Regions from separate parts of the Pseudoalteromonas sp. SCSIO 43101 genome, predicted to be linked through region 3. Evidence: predicted binding sites of a transcription regulator. Region 3 holds the regulator's gene; each other region holds the start of a gene.

Region 1 (6,406 bases), 260 kb from region 3:
CACCGTTAATCAACACACTCATACTTGATGCTGATAATTTACCAATCGCGCGAAACACCTCCTGCATAGCGGGTGCTTCACCTATTATATGTGCATTAGTTTGTGGTGCTTGTTTTCGCTTAGTTTTTTTCGTGGAATTAGCTCGGCATGCACTTTCTACCAGCGCTACAGCTTCATCTAAGTCAAACGGTTTGGCAAGGTACTCAAATGCGCCTTTTTGGAATGCATTAACCGCCGAATCTAAGTCAGAGTGAGCAGTCATGATGATCACCGGTAAGCCCGGGTTTTGTTCAGCAATGGTTTCAAGTAACGCCATACCATCCATACCTGGCATACGCACATCAGATACCAATACCGTGGGCTGGCTAAACTTTAATGCATTAAGCACATCTTGTGCGTTTGCATAGCTTTCAGTTTCAAATCCTGCACGTGCCAACGCTTTTTCTAGTACAAAGCGAATTGAGGCATCATCATCAACTAACCAGACTGTTTTCATGACTACTCCAAAAAACCATTAATCCGTAAAAGGCAAATAGATATTAAACTCTGTATGGCCTGGCCAACTGTCACAATCAATGTGGCCGTCATGTTGGTCAACCAAGGTTTGCGCTATCGATAAACCAAGCCCTGATCCATTTTCTTTGTTGGTGATCATTGGGTAGAACAAGGTTTCACGTAAACTCTTGTCTATACCTGGGCCGTTATCTGAAATTTGTATCAGCAAGGTCTTTTTCGGTGCTTTACCAGGGCGTCTGTGTTGATGATTGATGCGGGTTTTTATTCTTATCTCACCACCATCAACGAGTGCCTGTTGTGCATTACGAATAATGTTCAGTACCACTTGTTGAATTTTACTTTGATCGATGTACACGCTTGGTATACTTGGATCATAGTCTTTCACTAAAGTGATATTGGCATTGTTGTCTAACATGCTCAGTTTAATCACTGACTCTAAAGCTTGGTGAATATTGCCATAAGATTTATGTGGCAATTGATTCGGACCAAGTAAACGGTCTACAAGCTCGCGTAAACGGTCGGCTTGTTCAATGATTAATTCAGCACATTGATCTCGTTCTTGCTGATCAACCTCATACTGCAATAATTGCGCCGCTCCGCGAATTCCACCTAAAGGATTTTTAATTTCGTGTGCTAAACCACGAATTAAGTTTCGTGCAGCTTGATATTGATGCATTTGATTAGAGGCTTGATCGTGACGGATTTCATCATCCATTTGACGGCATTCGAACAATATATAGTGACTATCGTTGTGACTTATACGTCGTGTACTAATGGTCAATTTTGCATGACGAGAATCAACGAACACTACGTCAGCTCTATGCTGATGGCAATCGACACCATCGAATAATGAATACTGAGCTATGCGCTTTAAGTCTATTGAGTGGTAGTTAAATAAGTTGTCGAAAGGTTGATTGATGATTCGCTTCGGGCCTAAACCTAAAAGCTCACTGGCGCTATCATTGGCATAAACCAGTTTAAAATCATGGTCGAGTAGAATAACGGCAGTACTTAAATTTTTCCAAATACTGTCGAGCAATTCAGAATTAAAGTGTGTATCACTGAGCATGGTTGCACCATTTTAGTGCGTTTCGATTTATTGCAGCTTAGCATATTCTTTTTGCGTTGCGAGACGTTAAGTTGAAATATTAGTTTCCACTAATTACAGAAGCTCTATGCATGAAAAAGGTGCTGATTGGGCTAACCGAAACGAGTTTATTATTAGCATCATAAAGTTTTGCTTGTAATGTGTGTTCACCGCGGTTGACCTCTCTTAGTGCAAAGGTCGTACTATTACTAGGTTCACTATGGGGCGTACCGTCAAGTAAAAGCTGTACTTTAAACCCTGTTTCAAAGCGTGGGCTAATTCGCGCAGTAACGTATACTGAGCCGGTATTTTCGCGAACAGTGGCTTCGTTTTTAGGAGATGAAATACTGACTTTAAATTTAATAGGTGTGGTGTTTGGCGCGCCCCTATCAAGTATACTGGTATCGGTAGCTGGCATAGTCAAATTTTGGGTATTTATTTTTACTTCGATAGCACCAGGTCGCGGTGTATCAGAAAATACTAAAACGCCGTTCTTATCTTTCCAAGAATATACTTTTTGCGCTGCGCTATAGCCAAAAAAGCTTATAAAAATCAGCAATAATACTAATAAAGTTGTGCTTTTCACCCTGCAACCCTGCATTTTTTATTTAAATAAAACTGTAGAGTAGAACCCGCTCAATTACCATTAAAAAAGCCCGCAAAGCGGGCTTGAGAACACACATTTATTATCTTTCAGATAATTCTGATACAGCGTTAAATTAAACGCTGTAGTACATTTCGAACTCAACTGGGTGAGTTGTCATGTTAAGCTTTTCAACTTCTTGGCTCTTAAGAGCAATGTAAGCATCGATTAGGTCATCAGTGAACACACCACCTTGAGTTAAGAACTCACGGTCAGCGTCTAGTGATGCAAGTGCTTCAGATAAAGAAGATGCAACTTGTGGGATCTCAGCAGCTTCTTCAGCAGGTAGATCGTACAAGTCTTTGTCCATTGCATCGCCAGGGTGGATCTTGTTTTTGATACCGTCAAGGCCCGCCATAAGCATTGCTGAGAATGCTAAGTATGGGTTTGCTGTTGGATCAGGGAAACGAATTTCGATACGACGTGCTTTTGCAGACGGTACCACTGGAATACGGATTGAAGCAGAACGGTTACGTGCAGAGTATGCAAGCATTACTGGTGCTTCGAAGCCTGGAACTAGGCGCTTGTATGAGTTAGTAGACGCGTTAGCAAATGCGTTGATTGCTTTAGCGTGCTTGATGATACCACCGATGTAGTAAAGAGCTTCTTCAGAAAGGCCAGCGTATTTGTCACCAGCGAAGATGTTTACACCATCTTTACCTAAAGATTGGTGACAGTGCATACCTGAACCGTTATCACCTACAATTGGCTTAGGCATGAAAGTCGCTGTTTTACCATATAAGTGAGCCATGTTATGGATAACATATTTCATCTCTTGGATTTCGTCAGCTTTTAATACCATTGTATTGAAGCGCGTTGCGATTTCATTTTGACCTGCAGTTGCTACTTCATGGTGGTGAGCTTCTACAACTTGACCAAGTTCTTCAAGAACTAAACAAGTTGCTGAACGCCAGTCTTGTGATGAATCAACAGGTGAACACGGGAAGTAACCGCCTTTAACACCTGGACGGTGACCCATGTTGCCACCTTCGTAATCTTTATCTGAGTTCCAAGCTGCTTCTACAGAATCGATTTTATACATAGAACCAGACATGTCTGATTTGTACTTAACATCGTCAAATAGGAAGAATTCTGGTTCAGGGCCGAATAACACAGTGTCAGCAATACCTGTAGAACGCATGTATTCTTCAGCGCGTTTTGCAACAGAGCGCGGGTCACGCTCGTAACCTTGAAGTGTTGAAGGCTCAACTACGTCACAACGTATGATTAGTGTAGCTTCTTCAGAAAACGGGTCCATTTTTGCAGACTCAGGCACAGGCATAAGTACCATGTCTGATTCATTGATACCTTTCCAACCAGCAATTGAAGAACCGTCAAACATTTTGCCGTCTTCGAAGAAATCTTCATCAATTTGGTGATGAGGAATAGAAACATGCTGTTCTTTACCTTTGGTATCAGTAAAGCGTAAATCAATGAACTTAACGTCATTTTCTTTGATAAAATCTAAAACCGATTGTGACATGTGTCCTCCAATTGTTGGGTTTTATTTTTGCTGCATTATTGCTTTTCGCTATTGTAAGCTGGTTTCGTGCCATGTTTTTAACACATTGTTTAGGCTTATAAAAATAAACACGGCTCAGTTTTGTTAACTCTTCAAGCACCAAGTTGGTGCACAAAAAGTTCATTGTGGTGCATAAAAAGTGCAACCTTATTTTTGCACAATTATTGCGCGTGCCAATTTTTCTGCTACGAACACGATTTAGTGCCAAAATATGGTTCAAAAACTAAATTTTCGCCAGTTTTGCGTTCAGATTCACTTTAATTTTCATAAATTTGTCATTTATAAAACAGATACTTATAAAAAGCCTGAAGAAAGTTTATAAATTTATATTGGATAAACTTTCATCCATGCCATTATTAAGGGATAATATGCGCCCTTTTAAATCCTATGCTGGGACATCTGGTGAAAACGCAGGTGACTGCGTAGATCTTGCAGGATCAATGAGATTCAATTTCTCTGAGAAAAAATATGAGCATCGAAAAGTTAAGAAATATAGCGATTATCGCCCACGTTGACCACGGTAAAACAACTTTGGTTGATAAACTGCTTGAGCAATCAGGCACATTAGAAACGCGCGGCGGTAACGAAGAGCGCGTAATGGACTCAAACGACATTGAGAAAGAGCGTGGTATTACCATTTTAGCTAAGAACACAGCTATTTCTTGGAACGACTACCATATCAATATCGTAGACACCCCAGGACACGCCGACTTCGGTGGTGAAGTAGAGCGCGTACTTTCGATGGCTGACTCAGTATTACTACTTGTTGATGCTCAAGAAGGTCCAATGCCGCAAACGCGTTTCGTAACGCAAAAAGCATTCGCACAAGGTTTAACGCCGATTGTTGTTATCAACAAAATCGACAAACCAGGTGCACGTCCTGACTGGGTTATGGACCAAGTTTTCGATTTATTCGATAACCTAGGTGCAACTGATGAACAGTTAGACTTTAAAGTCATCTATGCATCAGCGATCAACGGCTGGGCAACAATGGATTTAGACGAGCCATCAGATAACATGGAACCAATGTTCAAGATGATCGTTGACGAAGTATCTCCACCGGATGCAGATCCTGAAGGTGCTTTCCAAATGCAAATTTCTCAGCTTGACTACAACTCATACATCGGTGTTATCGGTGTAGGTCGTATCAAGCGTGGTACTGTTCGTCCTAACCAACAAGTAACAATTGTTAGTGCAGACGGTACTAAGCGTAACGGTAAAGTTGGCCAAGTAATGAGCTACTTAGGCCTTGAGCGTCATGAAGCAGAATCTGCAGGCGCGGGTGACATCATTGCTATCACAGGTCTTGGTGAGCTGAAAATCTCAGACACTATCTGTGATGTAAATACCGTTGAAGCATTACCACCGCTAAGCGTTGATGAGCCTACAGTAACAATGACGTTCTCTGTAAACACATCACCATTTGCTGGTAAAGAAGGTAAATTCGTAACTTCACGTAACATCCTTGAGCGTTTACAAGCTGAGCTTGTACACAACGTAGCACTACGTGTTGAAGAAACTGACAATCCAGATAGCTTCCGTGTTTCTGGTCGTGGTGAGTTACACTTAGGTATCTTAATCGAGAACATGCGTCGTGAAGGTTACGAGCTTGCGGTTTCTCGTCCACAAGTAATCCTTCGTGAAGTTGATGGTCAAAAAGAAGAGCCATACGAAACACTTACAATCGACTGTCAAGAAGAGCACCAAGGTTCTATCATGGAACAAATTGGTCTTCGTAAGGGTGAACTAACAGACATGTCTCCAGATGGTAAAGGCCGTGTACGTATGGACTTTATGATCCCAAGCCGTGGCTTAATTGGTTTCCAAACTGAATTCATGACATTAACGTCTGGTTCTGGTCTTCTTTACCACACATTCGATCACTACGGTCCACATAAAGGCGGTACTATCGGTGCGCGTAAGAATGGTGTAATGATTGCAAACGCAACAGGTAAAGCACTTACTAACGCATTATTCAACTTACAAGACCGCGGTAAGTTATTCATCGGTCACGGTGTTGAAGTTTACGAAGGTATGGTTATCGGTATCCACAGCCGTGATAACGACCTAACAGTAAACGCACTTAAAGGTAAGCAACTTACTAACGTTCGTGCATCTGGTACAGATGAAGCACAAACGTTAACACCACCACTTAACTATACGCTTGAACAAGCGATTGAATTCATCGATGATGATGAGTTAGTGGAAGTTACACCTCAGAGCATCCGTATTCGTAAACGTCACTTAACTGAAAGTGAGCGTAAACGTGCGAGTCGTGCAGCTAAAGACTAATAAGGTCTTTTAGTTTTTCAAAATTAAAACCGCCGTATTGAAAAATACGGCGGTTTTTTGTTGTATGATTAGCCGTCAGCCGTCAGCCGTCAGCCGTCAGCCGTCAGCCGTCAGCCGTCAGCCGTCAGCCGTCAGATCGCAAGTGACTTACACTATGTGTCGCAACTAATGTCCCAACCTGAGTGGGATGGTAATCCTGACCTTGATATTACTTTTCTTGTTGGCGTAATATTTCGTACCACAGTGATTAATGTTTTATTGCTACCGACAGGAATTTTAGGAAAATACTTCCATAACAAAGCTAATGCCACTGGAATTTAGCCTAAGCTCATTCACTAGGAGTGAA
Region 2 (6,406 bases), 320 kb from region 3:
ATTTGTTTTACAGTCAAAGACACCGGTATTGGTATTAGTAAGGCCGATCAAAGCCGCTTATTTGATGCATTTACCCAAGGCGATGAATCATTAACGCGCTCTCATCAGGGGGTTGGTTTAGGTTTAGCGATTGTTAAATACGAAGTTGCTTTGATGGGAGGCGAAATTAAGCTTGAAAGTGAAAAAGGCAAAGGCAGTGAATTTTGCTTTTGCTTGCAGCTCGATAAAGCCGTAGAGCCTGTGAAAAAAGAGCTGGTTTCATTGCCTTCTAGTACTGATCTATCTGGACTTTTAGTACTTGCTGTGGATGATAATCCACTAAATTTAAGCATTATTAAAAGCATTTTAGAGCAAATTGATGTCACTGTTGTGTGTGCACACAGTGGTGAAAAAGGCATTGAGCTGGCAAAAAGCCTCAGACCTGATCTCATTTTTATGGATATTCAGATGCCAGAAATGGATGGTTGTCAGGCAACGCGTATTATTCGTCAGTCTTTCACTAAAGAGCAAATGCCTATTTATGCACTCACTGCACACAGTGAAAGCGAAGATATTGAGCATTCTATTTCGGCCGGTATGAATAAGCATCTCACTAAACCTATTGTTGCCAGTAAATTATTTTTAGCAATGAGTGAGTTGGATAGGCCAAAAGAAGTCTTTTTTGATCAAGCTTTTATAATGTCTCAGTTTGCAAATAATACTAAGTTAGTATTAACTATGTTGTCGAAGTTTGCGACTATGGCAGCTGAGCAGCTATTACAAATCTCTACATTAAAAACTACCAATGAGTTGGTTCGTGTAGTTCATAATGTTAAAGGATCAGCTGGCAATCTTGGTTTTAAGCGATTGTCAGCGTGCGCACAACAATGTGAAGCTAGGCTTAAAGCAGATGGCGAATTGCCCGAGCAATTAAATGATGAATTGCAATGGCAAATAAAACAGGTCATTGCATTTATCATTGAACAAGGATCTACTGATGTTGAAAAGAGCCAAGGTACTGATTGTTGATGACGATCCGTTAAATCGCTTGGTATTAGAGAAAACATTACAGCAAGACTATGATGTTTTTTGTGTAGAGAGTGGCGAAAAAGCACTGACGTTTTTAAAAACGGAGACTGTTGATTTATTGATCTTGGATATTGTGATGCCAGGCATTGACGGTTATGAAGTGCTAACTAAGTTAAAAGAAAACGCTGCCACCAGTATGTTGCCTGTTATATTCATTTCTGCAAATACCAGCCATGATGACGAAGCTAAGGGCCTTGAATTAGGCGCGATGGATTACATCACGAAACCATTTAGTGCTGCTATCGTTCGTGCCCGTGTACGCAATCAGCTGCTGATCAAACAAAAAAATGACTTACTCGAAATGCTCGCCTCAATTGATGGCTTAACTGAGATCCCAAATAGACGTTATTTGGATGAAAACTTAGCGCGAGAGTGGCGCCGGTGTCGTCGAGATCAAACTCCGTTATCAGTGTTATTAATGGATGTCGATCATTTTAAACGTTACAACGATTGCTATGGCCATCGTGCAGGTGATGACTGCTTAAAAAAAATTGCTCATGCCTTAGTTGGGGCGTGTGAGCGAGGCAGTGACTTTGTTGCTCGTTATGGTGGTGAAGAGTTTGCTGCGGTACTTCCAAATACCTTTGCCAATGAGGCTATCTCGTTTGCAAATAAACTACGAAATGCAGTGAATGAGTTAAACATTCTACACAAAGCGTCGCTAAATGCCGACCATGTCACAATTAGTATTGGTATTGCGACCACAGAAAATGGTCAGGTTTATGCAGAACAAACCTTGCTAGAAGAGGCTGATTTAGGTCTTTATCAGGCTAAAGATGCCGGGCGAGATCAAATTGTATCGAGAATGATCGCTGTAAATGAATCAGAGTAGGCAAAGCCTACTCTTAACTTTAGCTTGCTAATTAGCCGTTACTTAGCGATTTATAAATTGTATCACCCACACCAATTAACTTATCATTTTTAAATACGAGTGGCGTACACTCGTCTTTAGTCATCTTGCCATCAGAATGAATGCTATGTGTTACATAGAATAATACCTGATAAACATCATCACCTTGCTTTAACAACTCGGTAAAGTTAGGTGTATTCAGTTTGTTTAATACGGTTTGGTAGCTTGTATCTAATGCGAGATTAGAAATCACTTCACGGTTACTTTTATGCTGTTTTTCCCAGCTAGAAGAACTACCAGCCCAATGAGTGTCGGCTTCACCGTCAGAAACAGCGATGACACAGCCAGTTAAAAATGGTGCAGTTAGAGCGGCAATTAGAAGTGCTTTTTTCATGTTTTTTATCCCTAAGAAATTGTTTTATAGTTAAACCTTGATAGCAAACTGCTTGCCAAAAATTTTATTTCTAATAAAATCATTGGGTTAATGTTATTTTGCGCAATGGGGCTAAGTAAAAAGTCACTAACTACTTAGCTCTATTGACTAATATATTGCCTTTTAGACCAACCTGTTACGCATCTCGCCCTGATTAAATGCCTGAATATTTAAAGCTATTTCGTTAACTAAGCGAACAATAGACTCTTGGCTTGCCCATGCGATGTGAGGCGTGAGCAATAGGTTTGACCCTTTGTAGAGTGCTAGCGGGTTTGATTGCTCTGCGGGTTCTTTGCTGAGTACATCAACACCAGCTCCAGCAATGATATTATTAGCCAATGCATCTGCTAAATCAGCTTCATTGATGATACCACCACGGGCGGTATTAATAATGATGGCTGACGGTTTCATCATTCTTAACTCTTCCGCGGCTATTTGGTTGCGAGTTTCATCAGTTAGCGGGCAGTGAACACTAATAATATCCGCTGTTTTTAGGGCGTCATTAAAACTGACGCGACCTTCACGAGGTGCTTGGCCTTTACGCTCACTGATGATGACTTTGGCACCAAAGACTCGTGCTACGTCGGCAACGGCTTTACCCAGTGACCCATAACCAACAATTGCCAATGTTTTGCTGGCAATTTCATTAAAGCTGTAATCTAGGCGACAAAACATCGGGCTTTTTTGCCATAAGCCTTGCTGACAATCATTAATGTATCTGTGAGTATTACCCAATAAATTAGTGATTAGAGTAAAGGTATGTTGCACCACACTTGGTGTTGAATAGCCCGCTACATTTGTCACTGCAATGTTATGCTTCTTAGCCGCCTCTAAGTCAATGTTGTTAGTACCTGTGGCTGCAACGCAAATGAGTTTTAATTTAGTCAGCTTAGCCATGGCGTGCTGATCAATCACCACTTTATTACTGATAACTACATCTGCATCTTGGCTGCGCTCAACAACTTGTTCTTGGCTGGTTAAGTCATAACAGGTTAATTTACCTAATTGCGCTAAGGCATCTAACGAAGTGTTGGCTAATGTCGCTGCATCAAGGACAGTAATATTCATGTGCTTTCCTTTTTTAATTTATTGCTTGACCTTGGGGTGTACTCCAAGGTTTATAGTGAGCATAATAAATAAACGCTTCACAATGGAGACGGTGATGAAAATAGGTGAGTTTGCCCGTCAGTTGGGTGTCTCAACAGATACGCTAAGGTACTACGAAAAGCATGGTTTGTTAACGCCAAGTTCGCGTTCAGACGTAGGATATCGTTTTTACTCTGAGGATGATTATAAGCAAATGGCTTTTATTCTCAGAGCAAAGAATGTTGGCTTTAGTTTGGCTGAGATTAAAGAGCTACTTCAGATTAAATTTCATAAAGATCAGCACTCTTGCCATGAAGTTAAAGAGATGACGTTACAAAAACGTGATCTCGTTGCACAAAGAATTGCAGAGCTTACTCGCTTTTATGACTCACTTTCATTATTGGCAGATAAATGTTGTGGCGGTGAAGAACCTGCTGAAAACTGTTCGATACTAACGACGCTGGAGGATATCGATGGACTTACTCATTAATTTTTGGCACCTGTTTTTACTCTCAGCACCTTGGTTAATGCTAGGCTTATTCATCGCAGGTCTTTTAAATGTGTATTTGCCTGCCAACTTTCTTAATCGCCATTTAGGCAAAGAAGGCTTATGGACCACAGTGAAAGCGGCCTTTATTGGTGCCCCAATGCCACTGTGTTCATGTGGCGTAATCCCTGCGGCAATTGGTTTAAGAAGAGCGGGGGCGTCAAAAAGTGCCACCACAGCATTTTTGGTATCAACTCCTGAAACTGGGGTCGATTCGGTCTCCGTATCTTATGTGTTATTAGGTCCATTTATGGCGGTGATTCGCCCTATTGCAGCCGTATGCAGTGCGATTGTGGCAGGTGTTTTAGTAGGTAAAGACAGTGAACTTCATCAACAGCAAAGCACAATACCAAATAAAGAAAGCACTAAAACAGACTCTTGTTGTAGCAGTAAACAACCAGAGCCTATGACCGCATCAAGCTGTTGCAGCAAAGAGGCACCTGTTAAGCCCGCGCAAAGTTGTTGTAATAAGCAAACGCTTAAAGAACCTGAGCCTGTTAAAAAAACAAGCTGTTGTAGTAGCAAGGAACTGCAACCAACACAGGGTCAGCAACACAGTTGCTCAACAGAAAAAGAAGCACCTTCGCAGAAAAGCTGTTGTAGCAGTGAGCACTCAACTAAAACCGTTGAAAGTCGTTTTAGCAAACTGAAACGCGCGGTGAGTTTTAGTTGTAACAAGCTGCTTGAAGACACCATGATCTGGTTAATGATCGGTTTATTCTTTGCTGCTCTAGTACAAACTTATGTACCAGAATCTTATTTAAGCCAGTGGGGTAATGGCATCCTTGCGATGCTGGTGGTCATTTTAATCAGTATTCCTATGTACATCTGTGCGACTGCATCGACACCTATTGCGGCAGGCTTATTATTCAGTGGTGTGTCCCCCGGTGCGGTGCTCGTGTTTATGTTAGCTGGGCCAGCAACTAATATTGCAACGCTTGGTGTGGTTGGAAAAGAGCTTGGCAAGCGAGCAGTATTTGCCTACCTATTAGGGGTAATTGGAACGGCGCTAGCATTTGGCTTTTTAACCGATTATTTAGTGGCGCAGTATGGTTTTGTGGTTGCGCCTATGATGGGCGAAGAGCATGAAGTTTTACCTCATTGGTTAAGTCTTGCAGCGGGTATTGTATTGGCGATTTTAATGCTTAGATTGGTCCTCAAAATGGTATTAAAAAAGTCGTCTCAAACTGGTAAGAGCATTACTTAATTATTTGTTATAAAAATATTTTTTTACATTGATTGGGATTTAAGTTGGTTAACTATCGCGTCTCGGTTCGCATTTAAAATTGTCTGAGTTATAATCCGCCAATTATTTTTAACGGCACGCATCGCGTGCCGTTTTTTAACTTAAGTAGTTTTTAATGAGTGAAAGTGTGGATAAATACGCCGACATAAGACCTTACAATGATGATGAAGTAGCTGATTCAGTAGCGCGTTTGATTGCTGATAATGCCTTTGTAGATGTAATCGCTAAGTATAACCTACCGCGCTTTTTATCGAACTTCCCATTTCTTACTCGTCCATTGGTACGCAGCCAACTGCGTAAAAAATGGGGTAACACCTCATCGGTTGAGCAAGTTCAGCATGAAGTGGCTGATTATTTAAATAAATTAATTACCCGTACGACTTCAGAAGTGACGTTTTCTGGCATAGATAAACTAGATCCAAAACAAGCCTACTTATTTATCTCGAATCATCGCGATATCGTGCTTGATCCTGCATTAGTGAATTGGGGCTTGTTTAAGCACAATATGCCGACAGTGCGCATCGCAATTGGTGATAATTTACTGCAAATCCCTTATATCACTGAGTTAATGCGTTTAAATAAGAGCTTTATTGTGAAGCGTTCAGCGAAAGCACCCAAAGAGATGCTAAAAGCGCTGTCGCAGCTGTCTGCTTATATCTATGACTCACTCGCTGAAGGCCACTCAATTTGGATAGCGCAAAAAGAAGGCCGAGCAAAAGACGGTTTTGATCAAACAGATCCAGCCCTTCTTAAAATGTTGCAGTTACAAGGTCGCAAGCAGAAAAAAGAATTTGCTGAATATGTGCGTGAATTAAAAATAGTGCCAGTGTCTATCTCTTATCAATACGAGCCGTGTGCGATTGCTAAAGCGAAAGAGCTTTATCATAAACAGCAACATGGTCAGTATATTAAACAACAAGGTGAAGACATAGCAAGCATTGTTGAAGGCTTTAGTACAGCCAAAGGTCATGTGCATTTAGCTTTTGGTGAGCCAGTTGAATCAGGCTGTGAATCGCCTGAGGAGCTTGCAAAAACGATTGATCAGCAAATAGTTGATTCGTTTTTCTTACACCCAGGTAACTATATAGCGGGTGGTTGCACGCAAGCTATAATTGATGAAGAAGATGCCGCTGCCTTTAATGAGCGCATGGCGAAAGTGCCAGAAGAGTTAAAACC
Region 3 (6,406 bases):
ATAACGGTATGATCGAAGATATAAAAGCAGAAAACATTAATGTCGACATTAATAAAATGACCATGTTTTCAAAGCAACCTGTAACACTAACAGGACCGAATTTAAAGATTACCGGTAAAGGCTTAAAAGCCGATTTAAAAACCGAAATTGTTGAGTTAACTAACCATACACGAACCATATACTATGACCAATAAACTGAAGAAATTACTCCTGATCCCAAGCTTATTGATTGCGTTTTCCGGCACCGCTGCCGAGCAAACTGGCGCACAAATTAGCATTAGCTCAGATCGCCAAGTTGGTAAACTAAAAGATGGCGTTGGCATATTTGAAGGTAACGTAGAGATCGTGCATGGTAATCGTCGTATTACAGCAGAACGTCTTGAAGCACACGGCGGTGATACCGAAGGTACTGTAGAGCTAATTATTGCAACAGGCAAACCAGCTTACTTCGAAGAAAAACAAACGGATGGTTCCGTAATGAGCGCCAGTGCTGAAGAAGTTCGTTATGATGTTGCGAAACGCTTCTTAACCTTAAACGGTGAAGCTGAAGTTACCCAAGCTGGTCAAAAAGTAACAGCGAAAAGCATTACCTATGATATGGCTCAGCAGCTTATCAGTGCTGAAAAAGACGAAAACTCATCAGATCGTGTACACACTATTTTAGTACCTGTTGAAAATAAAAAAGACAATAAAGGCCAACCATGAGCACATTAAAAGCAGAGCTTTTAGCTAAGAGCTACAAAGGCCGCCAAGTGGTTAAAAATGTCGGTCTGGAAGTTGAAGCAGGCAGTATTGTTGGCTTGCTTGGCCCAAATGGTGCTGGTAAAACCACGACTTTTTACATGATTGTAGGCCTAGTTCCGAGCGACAAAGGTAAAATTAGCATCGATGATAACGATATTACCCTTTTGCCAATGCACAGCCGTGCGAGGTTGGGTATTGGTTATCTACCGCAAGAATCTTCGATTTTTCGAAAGTTAACAGTTTACCAAAACTTGATGGCTATTTTAGAGACTCGTAAAGATCTAAATAAAACCACGCGGGAAGAAACTCTAAATAGCTTATTAGATGAATTTAGCATCCAACACATCCGTGATAGTCAAGGTATGGCGCTATCTGGTGGTGAACGTCGCCGCGTTGAAATTGCTCGCGCATTAGCCGCTAATCCTAAATTTATCCTTTTAGATGAGCCTTTTGCTGGTGTTGATCCAATTTCAGTGTTAGATATAAAGAAAATTATTGAGCACCTAAAAAATCGTGGTATTGGTGTACTAATTACTGACCATAATGTTCGAGAAACCCTTGATGTTTGTGAAAAAGCCTACATTGTTTCTCATGGGGAGCTAATTGCATCAGGCACACCTGAGCACGTATTAGCTGACCAAACTGTACGCGATGTTTATCTAGGCGAGCAATTTAGGCTGTAACCATTACGCCACCGACTAGAGCATCTGCTAGACTTATAACAATGACAATAAATCGATAATAACTTAACTGTCTTTGCACAGTTATCGATAACTTAAAAAAAGGATTGTTAGGGATACATGAGGCAATCATTACAGCTGCGCATGGGCCAGCAACTTACAATGACTCCACAACTGCAACAAGCTATTCGTTTGTTGCAGCTCAGTACATTGGATCTCCAACAAGAAATTCAAGAGGCGCTAGATAGTAACCCTTTACTTGAAGTGGAAGAAGCGGATTACAACGAAGAAAGCATCGGCAAAAATGAGCAAAAAGCTGAATCTGACGATGTGCAAGTCAGCGCTTCTGCAGACGAAGCACCTAGCGAATATGAACAAGAAAGCAGTGATGCTCTAAATAAAGACACTGTAAGTGACGATTTAGCCATGGATGTTACATGGGATGAGTACATGAGTGCCGCTCCATCAACATCATCAGGGCCAATGCCAGAAGATGAATCTATTTATCAAGGTGCATCGACCGAAACCCTTCACGAATACCTTATGTGGCAATTACAGCTAACTCCCTTTAGTCCGACTGATGAAGCGATTGCTGTGGCAATTGTTGAGGCTATCGATGACTCTGGTATTTTAACGGTAAGCTGTGAAGATATCGTCGAGAGCTTTAATCAAAATAGTGATGAAGAAGAAATCGAACTTGATGAAGTCGAAGCGGTCCTAAAGAGAATTCAATTGTTTGATCCTGTCGGTATTGGGGCGCGTAGTTTACAGGAATGCCTGTGTATTCAACTTCGCCAATTCGATGCAAACACGCCATATTTAGCTGAAACTAAAATGGTTTTATCTGAGCATATCGAATTATTAGCGAGTCGCGACTATCGAACTTTGATGAAAAAGACTAAGCTTAAAGAAAATGAGCTTAAAGAAGTAATGACGCTAATTCACAGCTTAAACCCTAAGCCTGCGGATAGCATAGTACGCGAAGAGTCTGAGTACGTCATACCTGATGTATCAGTGAAAAAAGTAAAAGGTCGCTGGGTGGTTGAGTTAAACCCAGATAGTATGCCAAAGATTAGAGTGAACAGCCAATATGCGGCTATGTCTCGCTCTGTTAAATCAAGTAGCGACAGCCAATTTATTCGCTCTCACTTACAAGAAGCAAAGTGGTTTATTAAGAGCTTAGAAAGCCGTAACGATACACTATTAAAAGTGACCAACTGTATCGTTCAACAACAACAAGCTTTCTTTGAGCATGGCCCAGAAGCAATGAAGCCGATGGTGCTAAATGATGTTGCTGAAATGGTCGAAATGCATGAATCGACGATTTCACGAGTAACAACGCAAAAATATATGCATACCCCTAGGGGTATTTTTGAGTTGAAATATTTCTTCTCAAGCCATGTCAGCACTGAAAATGGTGGTGAGTGTTCTTCAACAGCAATACGCGCTTTAATCAAGAAGTTAGTCGCTGCAGAAAACTCGGCTAAACCATTGAGTGATAGCAAAATTGCAGATATATTGGCTGAGCAAGGAATTAAAGTAGCTAGACGTACAATTGCAAAATATCGTGAGTCTCTAGCAATACCTCCGTCTAATCAGCGTAAGAGTTTGATTTAGACGTTTTACATAGAAGGAAAAATGCTTATGCAACTAAATTTAACTGGTCGTCATGTAGAAATCACTGATTCATTAAGAGACTATGTAAACACCAAGTTTGCGAAACTAGAAAGGCATTTTGACCATATTAATAATGTTCATGTCATTCTAGATGTAGAAAAATTAAGCCAAAAAGCAGAAGCAACTTTACATGTAAACGGAGGCGAATTGTTCGCTTCTACAGAACATCAAGATATGTACGCAGCCATTGACTCGTTGATCGATAAGCTTGATCGCCAAGTCATTAAACACAAAGAGAAATTAGCTCGACATTAAATTATGAAACTAAGTTCACTTACTAATCAGGACTGCAGCAAAGCTGCGGTCCTTTTTAATAGCAAAAAAAGAATTCTTGAATATATCAGCGAACTGGCTCACCAGCAGCTTCCTCATTTATCTCAACAAGATATCCTAAATGCTTTACTCAACCGAGAGAAGCTAGGTAGCACTGGTATTGGCCGAGGTATTGCTATTCCACATGGCCGAATGAGTGGCGCCGATGAACCTCAGGCGTTTGTCATAGTGAGTGAATCCCCAATCAATTTTGATGCAATTGATAATCGCCCTGTTGACATTTTTGTAGCACTCATCGTACCAGATGGTGACTCTCAGCTTCATCTAAAGACCTTATCAACAATTGCTGATAGACTTAAAGATAAAGAGTTTTGTAAACAGCTGCGTAGTGCTACTACCGATCAGCAACTGTTTCAGGTTATATCAGCAGAGGCATAAATGGAATTAATCATTATCAGCGGTCGCTCAGGCTCAGGTAAATCGGTCGCTTTACGAGTACTTGAAGACTTAGGTTATTATTGCGTTGATAATATTCCAGTCAATTTACTGCCTTCGCTCGTGCGTAGCGTATCAGATAACTACGATAAAATAGCGGTCAGTATTGATGTGCGTAACCTTCCAAAAGAGCAGCAAGAATTTAATGATATTCTTGAGTACCTTCCAGGTTTCGCAAATCCAACACTTTTTTACTTAGACAGTGATGACCAAACCCTGATAAAACGCTTTTCAGAGACTCGTCGTTTACACCCATTATCCATTGATTCTTTGCCACTTGATCTGGCCATTAAACAAGAAAAAGTCTTACTCGATGTGTTGATCACTCGTGCTGATTTTATGATTGATACCACAGATCTCAGTGTTCATCAGTTAGCTGAATCAATTCGCGAAAAGATTTTGGGTAAAAAGGATAAAAAACTGATTATCACTTTTATGTCTTTCGGCTTTAAACACGGTATTCCAAAAGAAGCTGATTACGTATTTGATGCACGTTTTTTACCTAACCCACACTGGGAACCTGATTTGAAGCCGCTAACGGGTCTAGATCAACCAGTAAAAGATTACTTAGCTAGCCACAGCATAGTGCAAAAGTTCACATGGCAAATTCAAACATTTGTACAAACATGGCTACCACATTTAGAGCGTAACAACCGAAGTTACCTTACCATTGCCATTGGTTGTACTGGTGGCCAACATCGCTCTGTTTACTTAGCGCAAACAATTGGTGAGAGTTTTGCTAAAAGCCATGACAATGTAAAAATTCGCCACCGTGAACAAGACATTTAATTAGGCACTATTATAATGCGCGCTGAAGATACCTTTTTAATTCAAAACAAACTCGGCTTACATGCTCGCGCAGCCACTGTTTTAGCCCAATTAGCACTACAATTTGATGCTAAAATTACGCTTTATCAAGACGATAAAGAAGCTGAAGGTGACAGCGTATTGGCATTAATGCTACTTGAAAGCAGTCAAGGTAAAGAAGTTAGAGTCGTTTGTGAAGGCCCTGATGCTGATGCAGCATTAACTGCAATCGGTGAATTAATCGCACAGCGCTTTCACGAGCAAGAATAGCATTTGCTAAGCCTTCAAGATTTACGGTAAACTTAATTAGGATATTTTAAATTCCCTTTAAATATCCTACTTTTATATCGCTCGCTTTTCTAAGTTGCAAAACTCTTAATAAATTTATCACAGTGCGACGATATCTCTGCAAATACACCACAAAGCAACTATGCTGTATTTGCTCAGCCTATATAAACTTTTTTCAGTTGTAAGGACGCCAATGCCAGAAGCCTTTGAACAAGATTACCCACTACAACAACTCAAACAAGTGACCAAGTCACTCAATAGTGGTCAATTTGTTCAAGTGCGCGGTATGTTAGCCAAAACGGCGCCTTGTGATACAGCCCTTTTACTTGAGTCTTCTCCCCATAAAATTCGTCGTATGCTTTGGCAGCTGGTTGATCCAGATGTGCGTGGTGATGTTCTAGAAGAACTGTCTGAAGATGTACGTCTTGGTATTATTGCGCAGATGGAACCTGAGCACATTGCTGCCGCCACCGAGGACATGGACGACGATGACTTAGGTGAGGTTTTACGTAGCCTTCCTGATACCGTATATCAAGACGTAGTTAGTGCAATGGACTCGCAAGATAGAGAAAGGGCTACTCAGGCACTTTCTTATCAAGAGCGCTCTGCCGGTGCCTTGATGAACAGCGATACGGTAACAATTCGCCCAGATGTTACTTTAGATGTAGTGCTACGCTATTTACGCCTACGAGGTGAGCTACCAGAAGGCACTGATGACTTATACGTTGTTGATAAGCATAACTGCTTCCTAGGAGCACTTTCGTTAACTACACTGCTGACAAGCCCATCTGATAAAATTGTTCGCGATTTAATGGATGAAGATTGTGAGTCTATACTTATTTCAATGGATGAAAGTGATGTAGCACAACTTTTCGAACGTCATAACTGGATTTCAGCCCCGGTTGTTGATGACAACGCACACTTGCTAGGTCGTATTACCATCGATGATATCGTTGACGTAATCCGCGAAGATGCTGAACATAGCATGCTAAGCCTCGCTGGTCTTGATGACGAAGAAGATACCTTTGCGCCAGTGCTAAAAAGTTCGCAACGTCGCTCTATTTGGCTTGGAGTTAACTTATTAACCGCATTGCTAGCAGCAATTGTGGCAAGCTTTTTTGAAAATACCTTAGCAATTTTGCCTATTTTGGCAGTACTCAATGGTATCGTACCTTCAATGGGTGGCGTTGCAGGCAGTCAAACTTTAACACTGGTTATTCGTGGTATAGCCGTTGGCCATATTAATCAAACTAACCAACGCTTCTTATTACTCAAGGAATTAGCGATTGGCGCACTGAATGGCGTTATTTGGTCGATATTAATTGCCGGTGTTGTTGCCCTATGGCAATGGGACTTTAAGCTCGGTGCAGTATTAGCCTTTGCAATGTTTATGAACCTGGTTGCTGCAGGTATTGCGGGTGCAAGCATTCCATTAATTCTCA

The links. The regulator sigma-54, encoded in region 3, starts transcription at its own class of promoters, with help from an activator protein. The targets are predictions, from matches to a motif close to GTTGGCACGNNNNTNGNNT.
Region 1: a site for sigma-54 is predicted at 3,785-3,803, ahead of glnA (glutamate--ammonia ligase). Genes of this name have one in related genera too.
Region 2: a site for sigma-54 is predicted at 2,354-2,372, ahead of J8Z25_RS03570 (DUF3192 domain-containing protein). Genes of this name have one in related genera too.

Annotation. Positions count from the first base shown of each region.
Region 1 is NZ_CP072673.1:167,852-174,257, forward strand. Features, by position in the region: gene ntrC (nitrogen regulation protein NR(I)) at 1-496, opposite strand, end outside; gene glnL (nitrogen regulation protein NR(II)) at 515-1,585, opposite strand; gene J8Z25_RS00850 (DUF4124 domain-containing protein) at 1,665-2,189, opposite strand; gene glnA (glutamate--ammonia ligase) at 2,323-3,729, opposite strand; gene typA (translational GTPase TypA) at 4,237-6,060, shown strand.
Region 2 is NZ_CP072673.1:746,519-752,924, forward strand. Features, by position in the region: gene J8Z25_RS03560 (response regulator) at 1-1,008, shown strand, start outside; gene J8Z25_RS03565 (GGDEF domain-containing response regulator) at 977-1,900, shown strand; gene J8Z25_RS03570 (DUF3192 domain-containing protein) at 1,932-2,312, opposite strand; gene J8Z25_RS03575 (D-2-hydroxyacid dehydrogenase) at 2,475-3,419, opposite strand; gene zntR (Zn(2+)-responsive transcriptional regulator) at 3,514-3,927, shown strand; gene J8Z25_RS03585 (SO_0444 family Cu/Zn efflux transporter) at 3,911-5,191, shown strand; gene J8Z25_RS03590 (1-acyl-sn-glycerol-3-phosphate acyltransferase) at 5,346-6,406, shown strand, end outside.
Region 3 is NZ_CP072673.1:428,065-434,470, reverse strand. Features, by position in the region: gene lptC (LPS export ABC transporter periplasmic protein LptC) at 1-194, shown strand, start outside; gene lptA (lipopolysaccharide transport periplasmic protein LptA) at 184-705, shown strand; gene lptB (LPS export ABC transporter ATP-binding protein) at 702-1,427, shown strand; gene J8Z25_RS02095 (RNA polymerase factor sigma-54) at 1,545-3,041, shown strand; gene hpf (ribosome hibernation promoting factor) at 3,069-3,356, shown strand; gene ptsN (PTS IIA-like nitrogen regulatory protein PtsN) at 3,360-3,812, shown strand; gene rapZ (RNase adapter RapZ) at 3,813-4,658, shown strand; gene J8Z25_RS02075 (HPr family phosphocarrier protein) at 4,674-4,946, shown strand; gene mgtE (magnesium transporter) at 5,158-6,406, shown strand, end outside.